2 regions of the Micrococcus sp. KRD077 genome follow, and region 1 is predicted to be linked to the other one. Evidence: predicted binding sites of a transcription regulator. Region 1 holds the regulator's gene; the other holds the start of a gene.
The links. The regulator HspR, encoded in region 1, represses chaperone genes until heat shock. The targets are predictions, from matches to a motif close to AAGTTGAGTCNNNNNGACTCAACTT.
Positions count from the first base shown of each region.

Region 1 (7,320 bases):
CCGGGCGAGTCCCTTGCCGCGCAGCAGACCGTGGCCCGCCTGCGCGACCGGCTCGCGGACCTCCCGGCCACGGGCGAGATCCTCGTGGGCGGCCCGGCGGCCCAGGCGCTGGACACGAACGTCACCACGCAGCGCGACCTGCGGGTCGTCATCCCGCTGATCCTCGCGATGCTGCTGGTCATCCTCGCGGTGCTGCTGCGCTCGCTCCTGGCACCCGTGCTGCTCGTGGCGGCCACCGTGGTCAGCTTCGGCGCGGCCCTGGGCGTCTCGGCCCTCGTGTTCCGGCACGTGTTCGGCTTCGAGGACGCCGACCCCACCGTGCCGCTGTACGGCTTCGTCTTCCTCGTGGCGCTCGGGATCGACTACACGATCTTCCTGATGACCCGGGCGCGGGAGGAGACGCCGCGGCACGGCACGCGGGCGGGCGTGCTGCGCGCCCTCACCGTCACGGGCGGGGTCATCACCTCGGCCGGCGTCGTGCTGGCGGCCACCTTCGCCGCGCTCGCGGTGATCCCGCTGATGTTCATGGTGCAGTTGGCGTTCATCGTCGCGTTCGGCGTGCTGCTCGATACGCTGATCGTGCGCTCCCTGCTGATCCCGGCGCTCGTGCGGGACATCGGCCCGAAGGTGTGGTGGCCGGCGAAGGTCGACTGAACCGCGCAGGAGGGAGGGGCCCGACCGTCAGTGCGGTCGGGCCCCTCCGGTGCACGGGCGCCTCAGGGGCGCGCGGTCACTTCTTCTTGGACTTCTTCGCGTCCGACTTCTTCGTGCGCCCGGCCTTCGGGGCGGGCGCGGACTGGGCGCCCTTCACGCGGCCCGCGGCGGCGGCCTCGGTGGTGGTGCCTGCGCTGCTCAGCCGGCCGTCGTCGGTGGTCAGGAACGAGCGCATGAACCACTGGAACAGCTCGAGCTGGGCCACCTGGTCGATGAGGATGTCCTGCGTGACCGGGTCGAGGTCCTCGGTGGCGTCGATCGCGGCGCGGTGGTCCGTCACGACGCCGTCGTAGACGAGGTCCAGCGCGGCCAGGTGCTCCAGGGTCGACGCGCGGCCCAGCGTGTAGTCGTCCCACGTGCGGGCGGCCACGAGGGCGCCCGGGGTGCCGGCGGGGGAGACGCCGAGGGTGGCGATGCGCTCGGCGAGGACGTCCACCATCGCGCGGACCAGCTCGATCTGGGGGTCGAGCATCTCGTGTACGCCGATGAAGCCGGGGCCCACGACGTTCCAGTGGGCGTGCTTCAGGGTGAGCTGCAGGTCGTTGAGGGCGTGCAGGCGGCCCTGGAGGATCTCGGCGGTGCGGCGGCCCGTGCTCAGGGACAGGCCCGGGACGGTGTACTCGGCGGCGTTCTTCTCGGCCATGGTGGTGCTCCTTCTCCGTCGGGACGGGCGCGCCGTCGGCGACGCCCCGTGTTCCGCCATTCAACCGCGCGAGACCCGCGCGCTTCCAGGGCCCGGCGCCTGCACCGGGACGGATCAGGGATGGACCCGGGCCCCGGGAATGGATAGCGGACGGCCCGCGTTGACCCTCGCAGAAGCAGAAGTGAGTGAAGTCGACTCAGGTTCACTTGACAGTCCACCGCCCCGGTGGCAACCTGAGTCATGAAGGCTCAAGTCCCTGCGGCGCCGGTGCCCCGGCCCGCGGGTCCGGCCCCCGCTTCACCGTCAGACAGGAAGGACCCCATCATGTCCCGTGCAGTCGGCATCGACCTCGGCACCACCAACTCCGTCGTCGCCGCCCTCGAGGGTGGCGACCCGGTCGTCATCGCGAACGCCGAGGGCGCCCGCACCACCCCGTCCGTCGTCGCGTTCTCCAAGGGCGGGGACGTCCTGGTCGGCGAGGTCGCCAAGCGCCAGGCCGTCAACAACCCCGAGCGCACCTTCGCGTCCGTCAAGCGCCACATGGGCACCGACTGGACCACCGAGGTGGACGGCAAGAAGTACACCCCGCAGGAGATCTCGGCCCGCACGCTGATGAAGCTCAAGCACGACGCCGAGGAGTACCTGGGTGAGAAGGTCACCGACGCGGTGATCACCGTGCCCGCCTACTTCAACGACGCCGAGCGCCAGGCCACCAAGGAGGCCGGCGAGATCGCGGGCCTGAACGTCACCCGTATCATCAACGAGCCCACCGCGGCCGCGCTGGCCTACGGCCTGGAGAAGGGCAAGGAGGACGAGCTCATCCTGGTCTTCGACCTGGGCGGCGGCACCTTCGACGTGTCCCTGCTCGAGGTCGCCAAGGACGAGGACGACTTCGCCACCATCCAGGTGCGCGCCACCGCCGGCGACAACCGCCTCGGCGGCGACGACTGGGATCAGCGGATCGTGGACTGGCTGCTCCAGCAGGCCAAGTCCAAGGGCGCGGACCTGTCCAAGGACAAGATCGCCCTGCAGCGTCTGAAGGAGGCCGCGGAGCAGGCCAAGAAGGAGCTCTCCTCGGCCACCTCCACCAGCATCTCGCTGCAGTACCTGTCCGTGACCCCCGAGGGCCCGGTGCATCTGGACGAGCACCTGTCCCGCGCCAAGTTCCAGGACCTCACCAAGGACCTGCTCGAGCGCACCCGCAAGCCGTTCGAGGACGTCATCAAGGAGGCCGGCGTCAAGGTCTCCGACATCGACCACGTGATCCTCGTCGGCGGCTCCACCCGCATGCCCGCCGTCTCCGACCTGGTGAAGGAGCTGACCGGCGGCAAGGAGCCCAACAAGGGCGTGAACCCGGACGAGGTCGTCGCCATCGGCGCGGCGGTGCAGGCGGGCGTGCTCGCCGGTGAGCGCAAGGACGTGCTCCTGATCGACGTGACCCCGCTGTCGCTGGGCATCGAGACCAAGGGCGGCGTGATGGCCAAGCTCATCGAGCGCAACACGGCCATCCCGACCAAGCGCTCCGAGACGTTCACCACGGCCGAGGACAACCAGCCCTCCGTGTCCATCCAGGTCTTCCAGGGCGAGCGCGAGTTCACCCGGGACAACAAGGCGCTGGGGACCTTCGAGCTGACCGGCATCGCCCCGGCCCCGCGCGGCATGCCCCAGATCGAGGTCACGTTCGACATCGACGCGAACGGCATCGTGCACGTCTCCGCGAAGGACAAGGGCACCGGCACCGAGCAGTCGATGACCATCACGGGCGGCTCCTCGCTGTCCAAGGAGGACATCGACCGCATGGTCAAGGACGCCGAGGCCCACGCGGACGAGGACAAGAAGCGCCGCGAGGCCGCCGAGCGCCGCAACCAGGCGGAGCAGTCCGCCTACTCCGTTGAGAGGCTCCTGCAGGACAACGGCGACAAGCTGCCCGAGGACGTCAAGACCGAGGTGCAGGCCGACGTCGACGCCCTGAAGGCCGCCCTGGAGAAGCAGGACAACGACGACGAGGTCGCCGCCGCGTTCGAGAAGCTCCAGGCCTCCCAGGTCAAGATCGGCGAGGCCCTCTACGCCCAGCAGGGCGCGGAGTCGGCCGACGCCGGCGCCGAGTCCGCCGCCCCGCAGGGCGACGATGAGGACATCGTCGACGCCGAGGTGGTCGACGAGGACGACGAGAAGAAGGCCTGACACCCCGGGGCCGGGGCGGGCGTCCACGCCCGCCCCGCCCGGAGGCCCACGACGCCGGCGGGCCGGCCCGGCAGCGCCCCTGCCGGGCCAGCCCGCCGGCCTTCCCGCACCACCCCCGCGCGGCGGACCCGCCGCGCCCACCCGCTTCGAAAGGACACACCATGAGCGCCGACCAGCAGCGTCCGCACGGCTCCTCCGACGCCGAGCGCGGCTCCGAGGAGGAGCCCATCGTGTTCAACGACCGTCGCCGCATCGACCCCGAGACCGGTGAGCCCCGTGTCTCCGCTGAGAGCGCGGCCGAGCAGGCCGAGGACGGCGACGCCCTCGCCCAGGCCGAGCGCATCCTCGACGAGGCCGGCGCGGAGGCCGGGACCGAGGCGCCGCAGCCCGCGGCCTCGGACCGCGAGGCCGAGCTCGAGACCGACCTGCGACGTCTGCAGGCCGAGTTCGTGAACTACAAGCGTCGCGTGGACCGCGACCGCGACCTGGCCAGGGACGCCGGCGTGCTCAAGGCCGTCACCGCGCTGCTGCCGGTGCTCGACGACATCGACGCCGCCCGCGCCGCCGGCGACCTGACGGACGGCCCGTTCGCCGCCATCGCGACCAAGCTCGACACCGTCCTGGCCGGCCTCGGCCTCGAGCGCCACGACCAGGCGGCGCTGGCCGGCGTCGAGTTCGACCCGGCCCTGCACGAGGCCGTGATGCGCCAGCCGCACGCGGAGGTGCCCGCGGACCACGTGGTCCAGGTCTTCCGCAACGGCTACGTCCGGGACGGCCGCGTGCTGCGCGCCGCCCAGGTGATGGTCTCCGCCGGAGACGAGTGACCCCGTCGGCCGGCGGCCCACCCCGCCGCCGGCCGACCCCCTGACCGATGCACACGAGAGGAGGCACCATGGCCTCGCAGGATTGGATGGACAAGGACTTCTACGCGACCCTGGGGGTGTCCAAGGACGCCTCCGATGCGGATGTGAAGAAGGCCTACCGCAAGCTCGCCCGCACCCACCACCCGGACCAGAACCCCGGGGACGAGGCGGCCGAGAAGAAGTTCAAGGAGATCTCGGAGGCGTACGCCGTCCTGAGCGACCCCCAGGAGCGCCAGGAGTACGACGCGATCCGCGCGATGGGCGGCGGCGCCCGGTTCTCCGCCCCGGGCGGTGCCGGCGGCGGCGGCTTCGAGGACGTCTTCGGCGGCATGTTCGGCGGCGGGGGCGGCCCCCGCACCACGCAGTCCGGGCCCGACCTGTCGGACCTGTTCAGCGGGATGTTCGGCGGCGCCGCCGGCCAGACCGGCGGCTTCGGCCCCGGCGGCTTCGGTGACGCCGGCTACGCGCGGCCGCGCCCCACGAAGGGCGCGGACCGCACCGCCACCACCACGATCTCCTTCCGCGGCTCGATCCAGGGCACCACGGTGTCCCTGCGCGGCCCGGACGGCGAGACGATCGAGGTGAAGATCCCGAAGGGCATCCGCGACGGCCAGAAGGTCCGTGCCCGCGGCAAGGGCTCGCCCGGCCCGGCCGGCCGCGGCGACCTGCTGGTCACCGTGCACGTGCGCGAGCACGAGTTCTTCCGCCGGGACGGGGACGACCTGCGGATCACCGTGCCGATCACCTTCCCCGAGGCCGCCCTCGGCGCCACGATCGAGGTGCCGACGCTGGAGCGCCCCGTGAAGGTGAAGGTGCCGGCGGGCTCCCAGTGTGGCCGCGTGCTGCGCCTGAAGGGCCGCGGTGTCGAGCGCGGGACGACGACGGGTGACCTGCTCGTGGAGCTGCGCGTCACCGTGCCCACCACGCTCAACGACGACGCCCGCGCCGCCGTCGAGGCCCTGCAGTCCGCCACGGCCGGCGACGATCCGCGGCGGGAGCTGGCCCGGAGGGCAGCCTGGTGAGCGCCCGCGACGGCGCCGCCCGTGCGGACCGGGGCCGCGAGGGGGGTCCCGACCGGCACGCCCCGGTCTTCGTGATCTCCGTGGCCGCCGAGATGGCGGACATGCATCCGCAGACCCTGCGCCAGTACGACCGGCTCGGCCTCGTGGTCCCCGCCCGCCAGGACGGACGGCACCGCCGCTACTCCCTCGCCGACGTCGAGCGGCTGCAGACCGTGCAGACCCTGAGCCGCGAAGGCATCTCGCTGGAGGGCATCCGCCGCGTGATCGCGCTGCAGCGCGAGGTCGAGCAGCTGCAGGACACCGTGGTCGAGCTGGCTGCCCAGGTGGACCGCCTCCACCACGCCTCCCGCCTGGCCCGCGTCTTCACCGTGGGCTCCGGCGGTGACGTCTCGGCCCGCTACGCCGACCGGATGGCCGTCCGCCGTCACGCCGCGGCACGGGCCGGGGCGGACACCGCGGGCGAGGCCTGCCCGAGCGGCCTGCGGAGGCTGCCCTCCGGCGTCGCAGGCCTCCGACGGGTGCCCACGTGGCAGTCCGAGCAGGACTGAGCCGGGCGTCGTTCGGGGCGGCCGCGCGGTCCCGCGTGCAGGAGCGGCTGCGCGCCGACATGGCCCGGCGCGACGGCCTCGGCCGGCAGGCCCGGAGCGCCCTGGACGGGATCGTCCACGCCCTCAAGCCGGAGGGCATGGACCCGCACCTGCCCGCCCGGCATCTGCTGGACTACGTCCTCGAGGGCCCGGACGGGCCGCGCGCGGTGGTCGCCGCGGGGGACCCCGTGACCGCCACCCACCTGACCTGGCTCGTCTCCGGCATGGGCATCCGCCCCCAGACGGCCATGTGGGGGACGGCCCGGGAGGCCGCCCACCTCGCCGCCGCCCAGCGCGCCGCCGGCGCACCCCGCCCCGTCGTCATCGGGTGGCTCGGCTACCCCGCACCCACGCCCTGGCGGGTGGTGCTCGACGGCCCCGGCCGGCGCGGCGGCGCGATGCTCGCCGCGGATGTGCGGGCCTGGTGGGAGTTCCTGCGCCACGGGCCGGGGGAGGACGACGATGTCGCCCCGGCCCTGCGCGCCCGCGGGACCGCCGTGCACGGGGCCGTGGAGGCCCACTCGTACGGCTCGCTCGTGGCCGCGCACGCCCTGCGCCTGCTCGCGGACCGGGGCCTGCAGCCCGACGACGCGGAGGCCCCGTGGCCGGCCGAGCGTCCCGTCGAGGCCCTCGTGGTCTCGGGCACGGTCGGCCTGCCCACCGCCCTGGCGGCCCGGGCCGCGCACCTCGGCCTGCGGTCCGGACGGACGTTCCGTGCCCTGGCCCCGGGCGACCTCCTCGCCCGGGTCGGCCGCACGGTGGGCCGACGTCGAGACTGGACGGACGCCGCCGCGCTGCCGGTGGCCCCGCGGCCCGGTCTGGCGGGGGCCGCCGTCCGCGGCCACCAGACGGCCCGCTGGTCGCCGACGGCCCCCGAGGACGCCCCGAGGGGCTACCGGGACGTCGGGTCCGTGACGCTCGCGGCGACCGCCCGGGTGACCGCCGGCCTGCCGCTGCCGCCCGTCCCGGACGGTGCCGACCCGGCCGGGCCGGTCGCCCCGGTCTGAGCGACCCCGTCGGGCCCCGTGCTCAGCGCCGGCGGTACGCCAGGTCGAACACGAGCCGCCCGGCCCGCTGGGACTTCGCCTCGAAGCTCGTGATCGGTCGGCCCTCGAACCGGGGCGCCCAGCCGCCGTCGTGGTCCACGGGGTCCGCGGCCGCCGCGCCGGCCCGCGCCTCGCCCAGGCCGGCCCGCAGCGGGCGCTCCTCCTCGGCCGCGCTCTCCCAGCCCGCGGGCAGCGGCTGGGCACCCACCTCGGTCTCCCTGCCCTCGCGGCGCACCCGCGTGAGCGGGGAGTCCTCGCCCG
Region 1 covers NZ_JABFAZ010000027.1:20,489-27,808, reverse strand. The annotation lists gene J1M39_RS07245 (MMPL family transporter) at 1-654, shown strand, start outside; gene J1M39_RS07240 (Dps family protein) at 731-1,357, opposite strand; gene dnaK (molecular chaperone DnaK) at 1,682-3,541, shown strand; gene J1M39_RS07230 (nucleotide exchange factor GrpE) at 3,703-4,365, shown strand; gene J1M39_RS07225 (DnaJ C-terminal domain-containing protein) at 4,434-5,426, shown strand; gene J1M39_RS07220 (heat shock protein transcriptional repressor HspR) at 5,423-5,974, shown strand; gene J1M39_RS07215 (alpha/beta hydrolase) at 5,953-7,020, shown strand; gene trmB (tRNA (guanosine(46)-N7)-methyltransferase TrmB) at 7,043-7,320, opposite strand, start outside.

Region 2 (7,320 bases), on a different contig from region 1:
ACGGTGCAAGCGTCAAGCCCTGATGGGGACCGACGCGGCGGCGTGGTGTGGCACACCCAGGGCTCCGGCAAGAGCTTCGAGATGGTGTTCTACGCTGCAAAGATCATGCGCGACCCGCGCATGGCGAACCCGACGCTGGTGTTCATAACCGATCGCAACGATCTCGACGATCAGCTGTTCGGCGAGACTTTCGCCCCCGCGCGCATCCTGCCGGAGACGCCGGTGCAGGCAGCAACGCGCTCGGATCTGCGGGCCAAGCTGAAGCGCGCGTCGGGTGGGATCGTGTTCACCACCTTGCAGAAGTTCGCGCCGGGCGAGGACGGAGACGCCAACCCCGTGCTCACTGACCGTCGGAATGTCATCGTGATCGCCGACGAGGCGCACAGGAGTCAGTACGGATTCAGCGAGACGCTCGACCGCCACGGTCGACTCAAGTCCGGGCTGGCCAAGCACATGCGCGACGCGCTCCCCGGCGCGACGTACCTCGGTTTCACCGGCACTCCGATCGAGTCGAACGACAAATCCACAAGGGCTGTGTTCGGCGATTACGTGGACGTGTACGACCTCACAAGGGCAGTGGAGGATGGTGCGACTGTCCGGATCTTCTACGAGTCCAGGTTGGCAAAAATCGAGCTGTCGGAAGCGGACCTCGCTGCCTTGGACGACCTCGCCGATGAGATCACCGAGTCCGTCGAGAAAGACACCGCAACAGCTGCGAAGTCACGTTGGTCGCGGTTGGAAGCGGTCGTCGGAGCGGAGGCACGACTTGATCTCGTGGCCCGCGACATCGTGGAGCACTGGGAGAAGCGCCGCGAATCCCTGTTCGGCAAGGGCATGATCGTCACCATGAGTCGCCGGATCGCCGTGCGGCTGTACGAGAAGATCATCGCACTGCGACCCGACTGGCATTCGGATGATCCGGCGCAGGGCAAGATCAAGGTCGTCATGACCGGGTCCGCGTCTGATCCTGCTGAGTTCCAGCCGCACATCCACTCGAAGGACGTGCGCAAGGACCTCAAGCTGCGGGCGAAGAACGCGGACGACCCGCTGGAACTGGTCATCGTCCGGGACATGTGGCTGACCGGTTTCGATGCCCCGTCGATGCACACGATGTACGTCGACAAGACCATGCAGGGCGCGGGGCTCATGCAGGCCATCGCTCGGGTGAACAGAACGTTCCGTGACAAGCCCGGCGGGCTGATCGTCGACTACATCGGAGTGTTCGCGAACCTCCAGAACGCGCTGAGCGAATACTCGCCGTCCGACCGCGACCAGGCTGGCGTGCCCATCGACGAGATGGTCCAGGTGATGCTGGAGAAGCACGACATCGTGCGCGGACTCCTCCACGGAGTCCAGTTCGACTCTTCCCCGGAGCTGACAGCTGCCCAGCGGTTGAACGAGTACGCAAAGGTCCTCGACTTCGTCATGGCGGACCCAGACCGGACCTCGCGGTTCAATGACCAGGTGCTGGCTCTGGCGAAGGCGTTCGCGCTGGCGGGCGCGCGCGATGAGGCAGCCGCGATCCGGAACGATGTCCGACTATTCACGGACGTCCGAGCAGCGATCCTGAAGATCCAAAACCCCGACTCTGGCCGAGGCGGTTCGGGCGCAGTAGAGGTCGATACAGCACTCAGTCAGCTTCTCAACGAGGCGGTCACAGCTAATCAGGTAGTGGACGTGTACATGCTCGCTGGGATCGAGACGCCCGAGATCTCAATCCTCAGTGAGGAGTTCCTCGATTCGTTCGCGGAGAAGGACAGGCCGAACCTTCAGATGGGGCTGCTGCGGCGTCTCCTGAACGACCAGATCCGTACGGTGCAGCGAACGAACGTCGTCCAAGGGCGCAAGTACTCGGAGATGCTCGAAGAGACCGTGAACCGCTATACGAACCGGTCGTTGACGACCGCTGAGATCATCGCGGAATTGGTGAAACTTGCGAAGCAGATGCGCGACGCTCAGAAACGGCACGAGGAGCTCGGACTGCGCGAAGATGAGGTCGCTTTCTATGACGCGGTAGTGCAGAACGACTCTGCGGTGATGGAGCTGGGCGACGAGACACTCAAGGCGATCGCTCAAGAGCTCGTGACGTCTGTCAGGCAATCAGCAACGATCGACTGGAACCTGAAGGAGTCTGTGCTGGCTGCGATGCGCTCAAAGGTACGCCGCATCCTCGCCAAGTACGACTACCCGCCTGATGCGGAAGCTAAGGCAATCGAGCTGGTGATCGAGCAGGCGGAATTGTTTGCTCGCGGAGTGTCTGCGTAGGGGTGTGTAGATGTCGACAAAAGTGATGCTCGGCCGTTCACCCCGCAAGGGTACTGGAGGCGCGCCTGGAACTGATGCACGTAAAGGTGACATTCTTGGTCACACCGCGTAAGCGGGCATGGGGTCTAAAATCAGTTCGTCGATTGGCCACTGGTGCGGCTCATGCAGACTGATTTGCAGGGATACCGTGGGACAATCCCCGCATGAAAAGGTGGTGTGCCCCGCGCATGTGAAGGCCGTTGCCGAGGTGCCTCCAGCGCCCCGGGTTTCGTTCCGGGGTCAGGACGCAACGGGCGCTACGTTTAGGTCATGAGTGTAGGCCGATTAGCCCCGGTGGAGTGCGAGCTGATCATGAACCACATGACCGCTCACGCGGCATGACCGAGGGTGCCACATATACGTTACGTGCATACGTCCCACAGACGACGAAGCCCCCACCAGAACCAGCCAGTGAGGGCATCCACCGCTACGACACGACTGCCATAGGCTCGCCATAATTCTGCGTCATGCCACAGACTAACGGCGCCAAAAACCGCATGATTTCAACGAATCACACGTTGAACCGGAACTCCACCACGTCGCCGTCCTTCATGACGTAGTCCTTGCCCTCCATGCGCACCTTGCCGGCGGCTTTGGCATCGGCCATCGACCCGGCGGCGATCAGGTCATCAAAACTCACGATCTCCGCCTTGATGAAGCCACGCTGGAAGTCGGTGTGGATCACGCCGGCGGCCTCCGGAGCGGTCGCGCCGACGGGGATGGTCCACGCGCGCGTCTCCTTCGGCCCGGCCGTCAGGTAGGTCTGCAGGCCGAGGGTGGAGAAGCCCACGCGGGCCAGCTGGTCCAGCCCGGACTCGTCCTGCCCGGCCATCTCCAGCATCTCGGCGGCCTCCTCCTCGGAGAGCTCCACGAGGTCGGACTCGAGCTTGGCGTCCAGGAACACGGCGTCGGCGGGGGCCACCAGATCGCGCAGCTCCTGCTGCTTGGCCTCGTCCCCCAGCACACCCTCGTCCGAGTTGAACACGTAGATGAACGGCTTGGCGGTGAGCAGGCTCAGCTCGCGCAGCCGGTCCATGTCCAGCTTGTCCTTGTCCTTCGCCGCGAAGATCGTCTCGCCCCGCTCCAGCACCGCGAGCGCGGCCTTGAGCGCCTCGAGGTCGGCGGGCTCCTTCTTCTTGCCCTTGACCTCCTTCTCGACGCGCGGGATCGCCTTCTCCACGGTCTGCATGTCCGCGATGATCAGCTCGGTGTTGATGGTCTCCATGTCCGAGGCCGGGTCCACCTTGCCGTCCACGTGGACGACGTCGCCGTCGTCGAACGCGCGCACCACCTGGGCGATCGCGTGGGCCTCACGGATGTTGGCCAGGAACTGATTGCCCAGGCCCTCCCCCTCCGAGGCGCCCTTCACGATGCCGGCGATGTCCACGAAGGACACCGTGGCCGGCAGGATGCGCTCGGAGCCGAAGATCTCGGCCAGCTGGGGCAGCCGCTCGTCCGGCAGGTTCACCACGCCCACGTTCGGCTCGATCGTCGCGAACGGGTAGTTCGCCGCGAGCACGGTCTGGCGCGTCAGCGCGTTGAACAGGGTCGACTTGCCCACGTTGGGCAGTCCCACGAATCCGATAGTCAAAGCCACAGTCCGGCAGTCTACCGGCGGGCCCGCCGCGGCGGAGGCGTCCCGCACCGGCCCCGTTCCGTGGGCAGAACCGGCAGCCCCGCCCGCTCCGTGGGCAGAAAGCGCGCTCTCCCCTGTTCCGGGGGCAGAACCGGCAGGGTTTTCGCTTCCGGGGGCAGAAACCCTTGCTTTTCTGCCCACGGAACCCAGAGGCCCGGCGGCCACGGGGCCCGGCAGCCCCAGCCCCAGCCCGGCGTGCCCACGGAACCCAGAGACCCGCACCGCCCAGCACGCATCCCCGTCCAGATGACCGATCCGTAGGGTGGACGGGCCGCCCAGACCCCGTCGACAGTAAGCACACCCGTGTCTGCCGACCAGAGGACGACAGCCGAGACCGCAGGGCCGCCGGGCCCTCCCGACGCCAAGTCCCGCGGCACCGTGCGCCTGCGCTTCAACGACTACCGGGACAAGCCGGCCGTGGACCCGCGCTACTTCACCGACCCGGAGGGCCATGACATGGCCGTCGCGGTGGCCGGCATCCGACTGGCCCGGGAGATCGTCTCCCAGCCGGCCATGGCGGCGTGGGCGGGGCGCGAGCTGGCCCCGGGCGAGCAGGCGCAGACGGACGAGGAGATCGCCGACTACGTGCGCCGCACCCACAACACCGTGTACCACCCGGTGGGCTCGGTGCGCATGGGCGCCGACGACGACGCCATGAGCCCCCTGGACGCCCGCCTGCGCGTCAAGGGCGTGACGGGTCTGCGCGTGGCCGACGCCTCCGTGATGCCCGAGCACGTGACCGTGAACCCCAACATCACGTGCGTCATGATCGGTGAGAAGGCGGCGCAGCTGATCCTGGCCGATCGCGCCTGACCGCCACGCAGATGCGGCGGGCCCCCGGTGGGGGGCCCGCCGCATCTGCGTTCGGGGGACGGACCGCGCGCCGGTCACGCCGGCCGCGCGCGGCTCCGTCAGAGGCCGGTCACTCGCCGGTGGTCTCGGCGGTCTCGCCCTCCACGGTCTGCCCGGCCACGGGGGCAGCACCGCCGTGGGTGACGGAGATCTTGCGGGGCTTGGCCTGCTCCGCCACCGGGATGGTGAGGGTCAGGACGCCGTCGCTGTAGTCGGCCTGGATGCGGTCGAGGGCGAGGCCCTCGCCCAGGGTGAGCTGGCGGGCGAAGGTGCCGGCGGAACGCTCACGGGTGAGCCAGCGTCGGTCCTCGCGGGCCGGGTCCTCCTTGCGCTCGGCGCGGACGGTGAGGGTGCGCTCCTCCACGTCCACGTCGATGGAGGCCGGGTCGACGCCGGGCAGCTCGACCTCGGCGACGAAGACGTCGCCCTCGCGGTACAGGTTCATGGGCATGGACACGGTGCCGGTCGCGCGGGGCGTCAGACCGTTCACCAGGCGCTCCATCTCACGGAACGGATCGATAGGACGGGCCATGTCGGTTCACTCTCCTCGGGATTCGGGTGGGCGCCGCTGACACCGCGGCGTCTGACCACTACAACAGCACGCCCGGCGAGCCTATTCCAGAAATCTACGTGAAGTTCGATCAACTTCCAGGCGGGCGGTCAGGACCCTCCCGGCCCGGGGTCAGCCCGCCGAGGCGATCTCGCTCTCCACCACCCACTTGTGGTTCCTCATCCGCATGCCGTCGGACTCGTAGTCCACCATGTAGACGGTCTCATCCGTCGAGGAGTGCACCGTGCCCTCCGCACCCTGCATGCCCGGCATGTGGTCAGCCGCGAGGGTGACCGCCGCGCCGTCGGGCAGGCGTTCGGCGCCCGCGTCCTCCAGCTCCTCCTGGACGACCCACTTGTGGTCCGTCACCTCGGGCCCGCCCGTCGTCGGCCGGTAGTCCACGGAGTAGGCGGTGGTCTCGTACGCGCCCACGACGGTGGCGGCGGCCCCCTCCATCCCGGGCATGTGGTCCGCCATGAGGGTGACCTCGGTGCCCACGGGGTGGGCCGGGTCCGCGGCGGGCTCGATGCCCTCGGGGGCGGGGCCGCCGTCCATCGCGTGGCCCGCGTGCCCGCCGTGGGAGGACGACGTCGCCGCCTCTTCCCCTCCCGTCGCGCAGCCGGTGAGCGCGAGCAGACTCGCCGCAGTCACGGCGACGGTCCTGGTCCAGAAACGCATGGTCATCGTCCGGTGTCTCCTTCGTCATCGGTGGTCTGGGGGGCCTCGAGGTGCCCGAGCGCCGCACGGAACGCGGCCTCCGCCGTCTCGCCGTACGGCACGAACAGCACCTCGTCCACGGTGTCGCCCACCTCGTCCGCCATCGCGTGGCAGGTCTCGACGGCAATCCGCGCCGCGTCCTCCATGGGCCAGCCGTAGATCCCCGCGGAGATCGCCGGGAACGCGACCGTCCGGGCGCCGAGCCCGGCCGCCACCTTCAGGGACTCGCGGTAGCACGAGGCGAGGGTGTCGGACTTGTCGATCGTCTTGGCCCACACCGGGCCCACCGTGTGGATGACCCAGCGCGCGGGCAGGCGCCCCGCCGTCGTCGCCACGGCCTGGCCGGCGGGCAGCCCCTCCGGCAGGTCGGTCTCGCGCAGGCGGCGGCACTCGGCCAGGATCTCGGGACCGCCACGCCGGTGGATGGCGCCGTCCACGCCTCCGCCGCCGAGCAGGGTGGAGTTGGCGGCGTTGACGACGGCGTCCGCGTGCGTGGCCGTGATGTCCCCGGGGGCGATGGTGAGCTGCATGGGTTCACGCTAGGCGCGGGTGGGCGCCGTCGGACAGGGCCGGTAGCCTCGGCCCCATGAGCACCCCGACGCCCACCGGACCGACCCCCACGCCTCCCGGCGGCGAGCTGCTGCCGCTGATCAGCCTCGCGGTGGAGCACGTGTTCAACACGCTCGGCCGGCAGCCCGTGTTCGCCCCCACAATCCTCGCCGTCACGGCCGACGGCCAGCGCGGCATGTGGGAGCACCCGGACCTCCAGCCCGAGCAGGCGGCCGCCACGGTCGCGAAGATCAGCCCTCGCCCCACGCGGGCGGTGGCCGTGTTCGACGGCGAGATCGAGACGGCGGACGGACCCCGCCCGGCCGTCGCGGTGGAGGCCTTCGACGCCGCCGCCCTGGCCTCGACCCGCATGGTCTTCCCGTATCTGCCCGGCGTGGCCGCGGCGGGCATCGCCGCCCGCGTCGACGGCGACCCGCAGGTCGTGGCCAACGGCCCCAACCCGCTCTTCGGCTGAGCCGCCCGCCACGACGACGGCGCGCCGCGGCCTACCGTGTCCGTGCAGCCTGCGAGGGTGGGGTCATGGAGATCCTCAGCCTGCTGCTCGCCCTCACCCTCGGACTCGTGCTGGGCGCCCTGCTGGGCGCGTGGCTCATGTGGCGCCGGGCGGCCGACGGCGGTGAGGAGGCCCGCCGGGCCCAGGCCGAGCTGGCCGCGCTGCGCACCGAGCACCAGGGGGCACGAGAGGAGCTCG
Region 2 covers NZ_JABFAZ010000021.1:47,222-54,541, forward strand. The annotation lists gene J1M39_RS06280 (type I restriction endonuclease subunit R) at 1-2,265, shown strand, start outside; gene ychF (redox-regulated ATPase YchF) at 2,816-3,901, opposite strand; partial or broken gene J1M39_RS06290 (GMC oxidoreductase) at 4,301-4,753, shown strand; gene J1M39_RS06295 (Hsp20/alpha crystallin family protein) at 4,863-5,324, opposite strand; gene J1M39_RS06300 (YdhK family protein) at 5,475-6,026, opposite strand; gene J1M39_RS06305 (O-acetyl-ADP-ribose deacetylase) at 6,023-6,589, opposite strand; gene J1M39_RS06310 (hypothetical protein) at 6,646-7,083, shown strand; gene J1M39_RS06315 (DNA recombination protein RmuC) at 7,149-7,320, shown strand, end outside.
Region 2: the regulator HspR is predicted to act here: its motif matches at 5,416-5,440, upstream of J1M39_RS06295 (Hsp20/alpha crystallin family protein).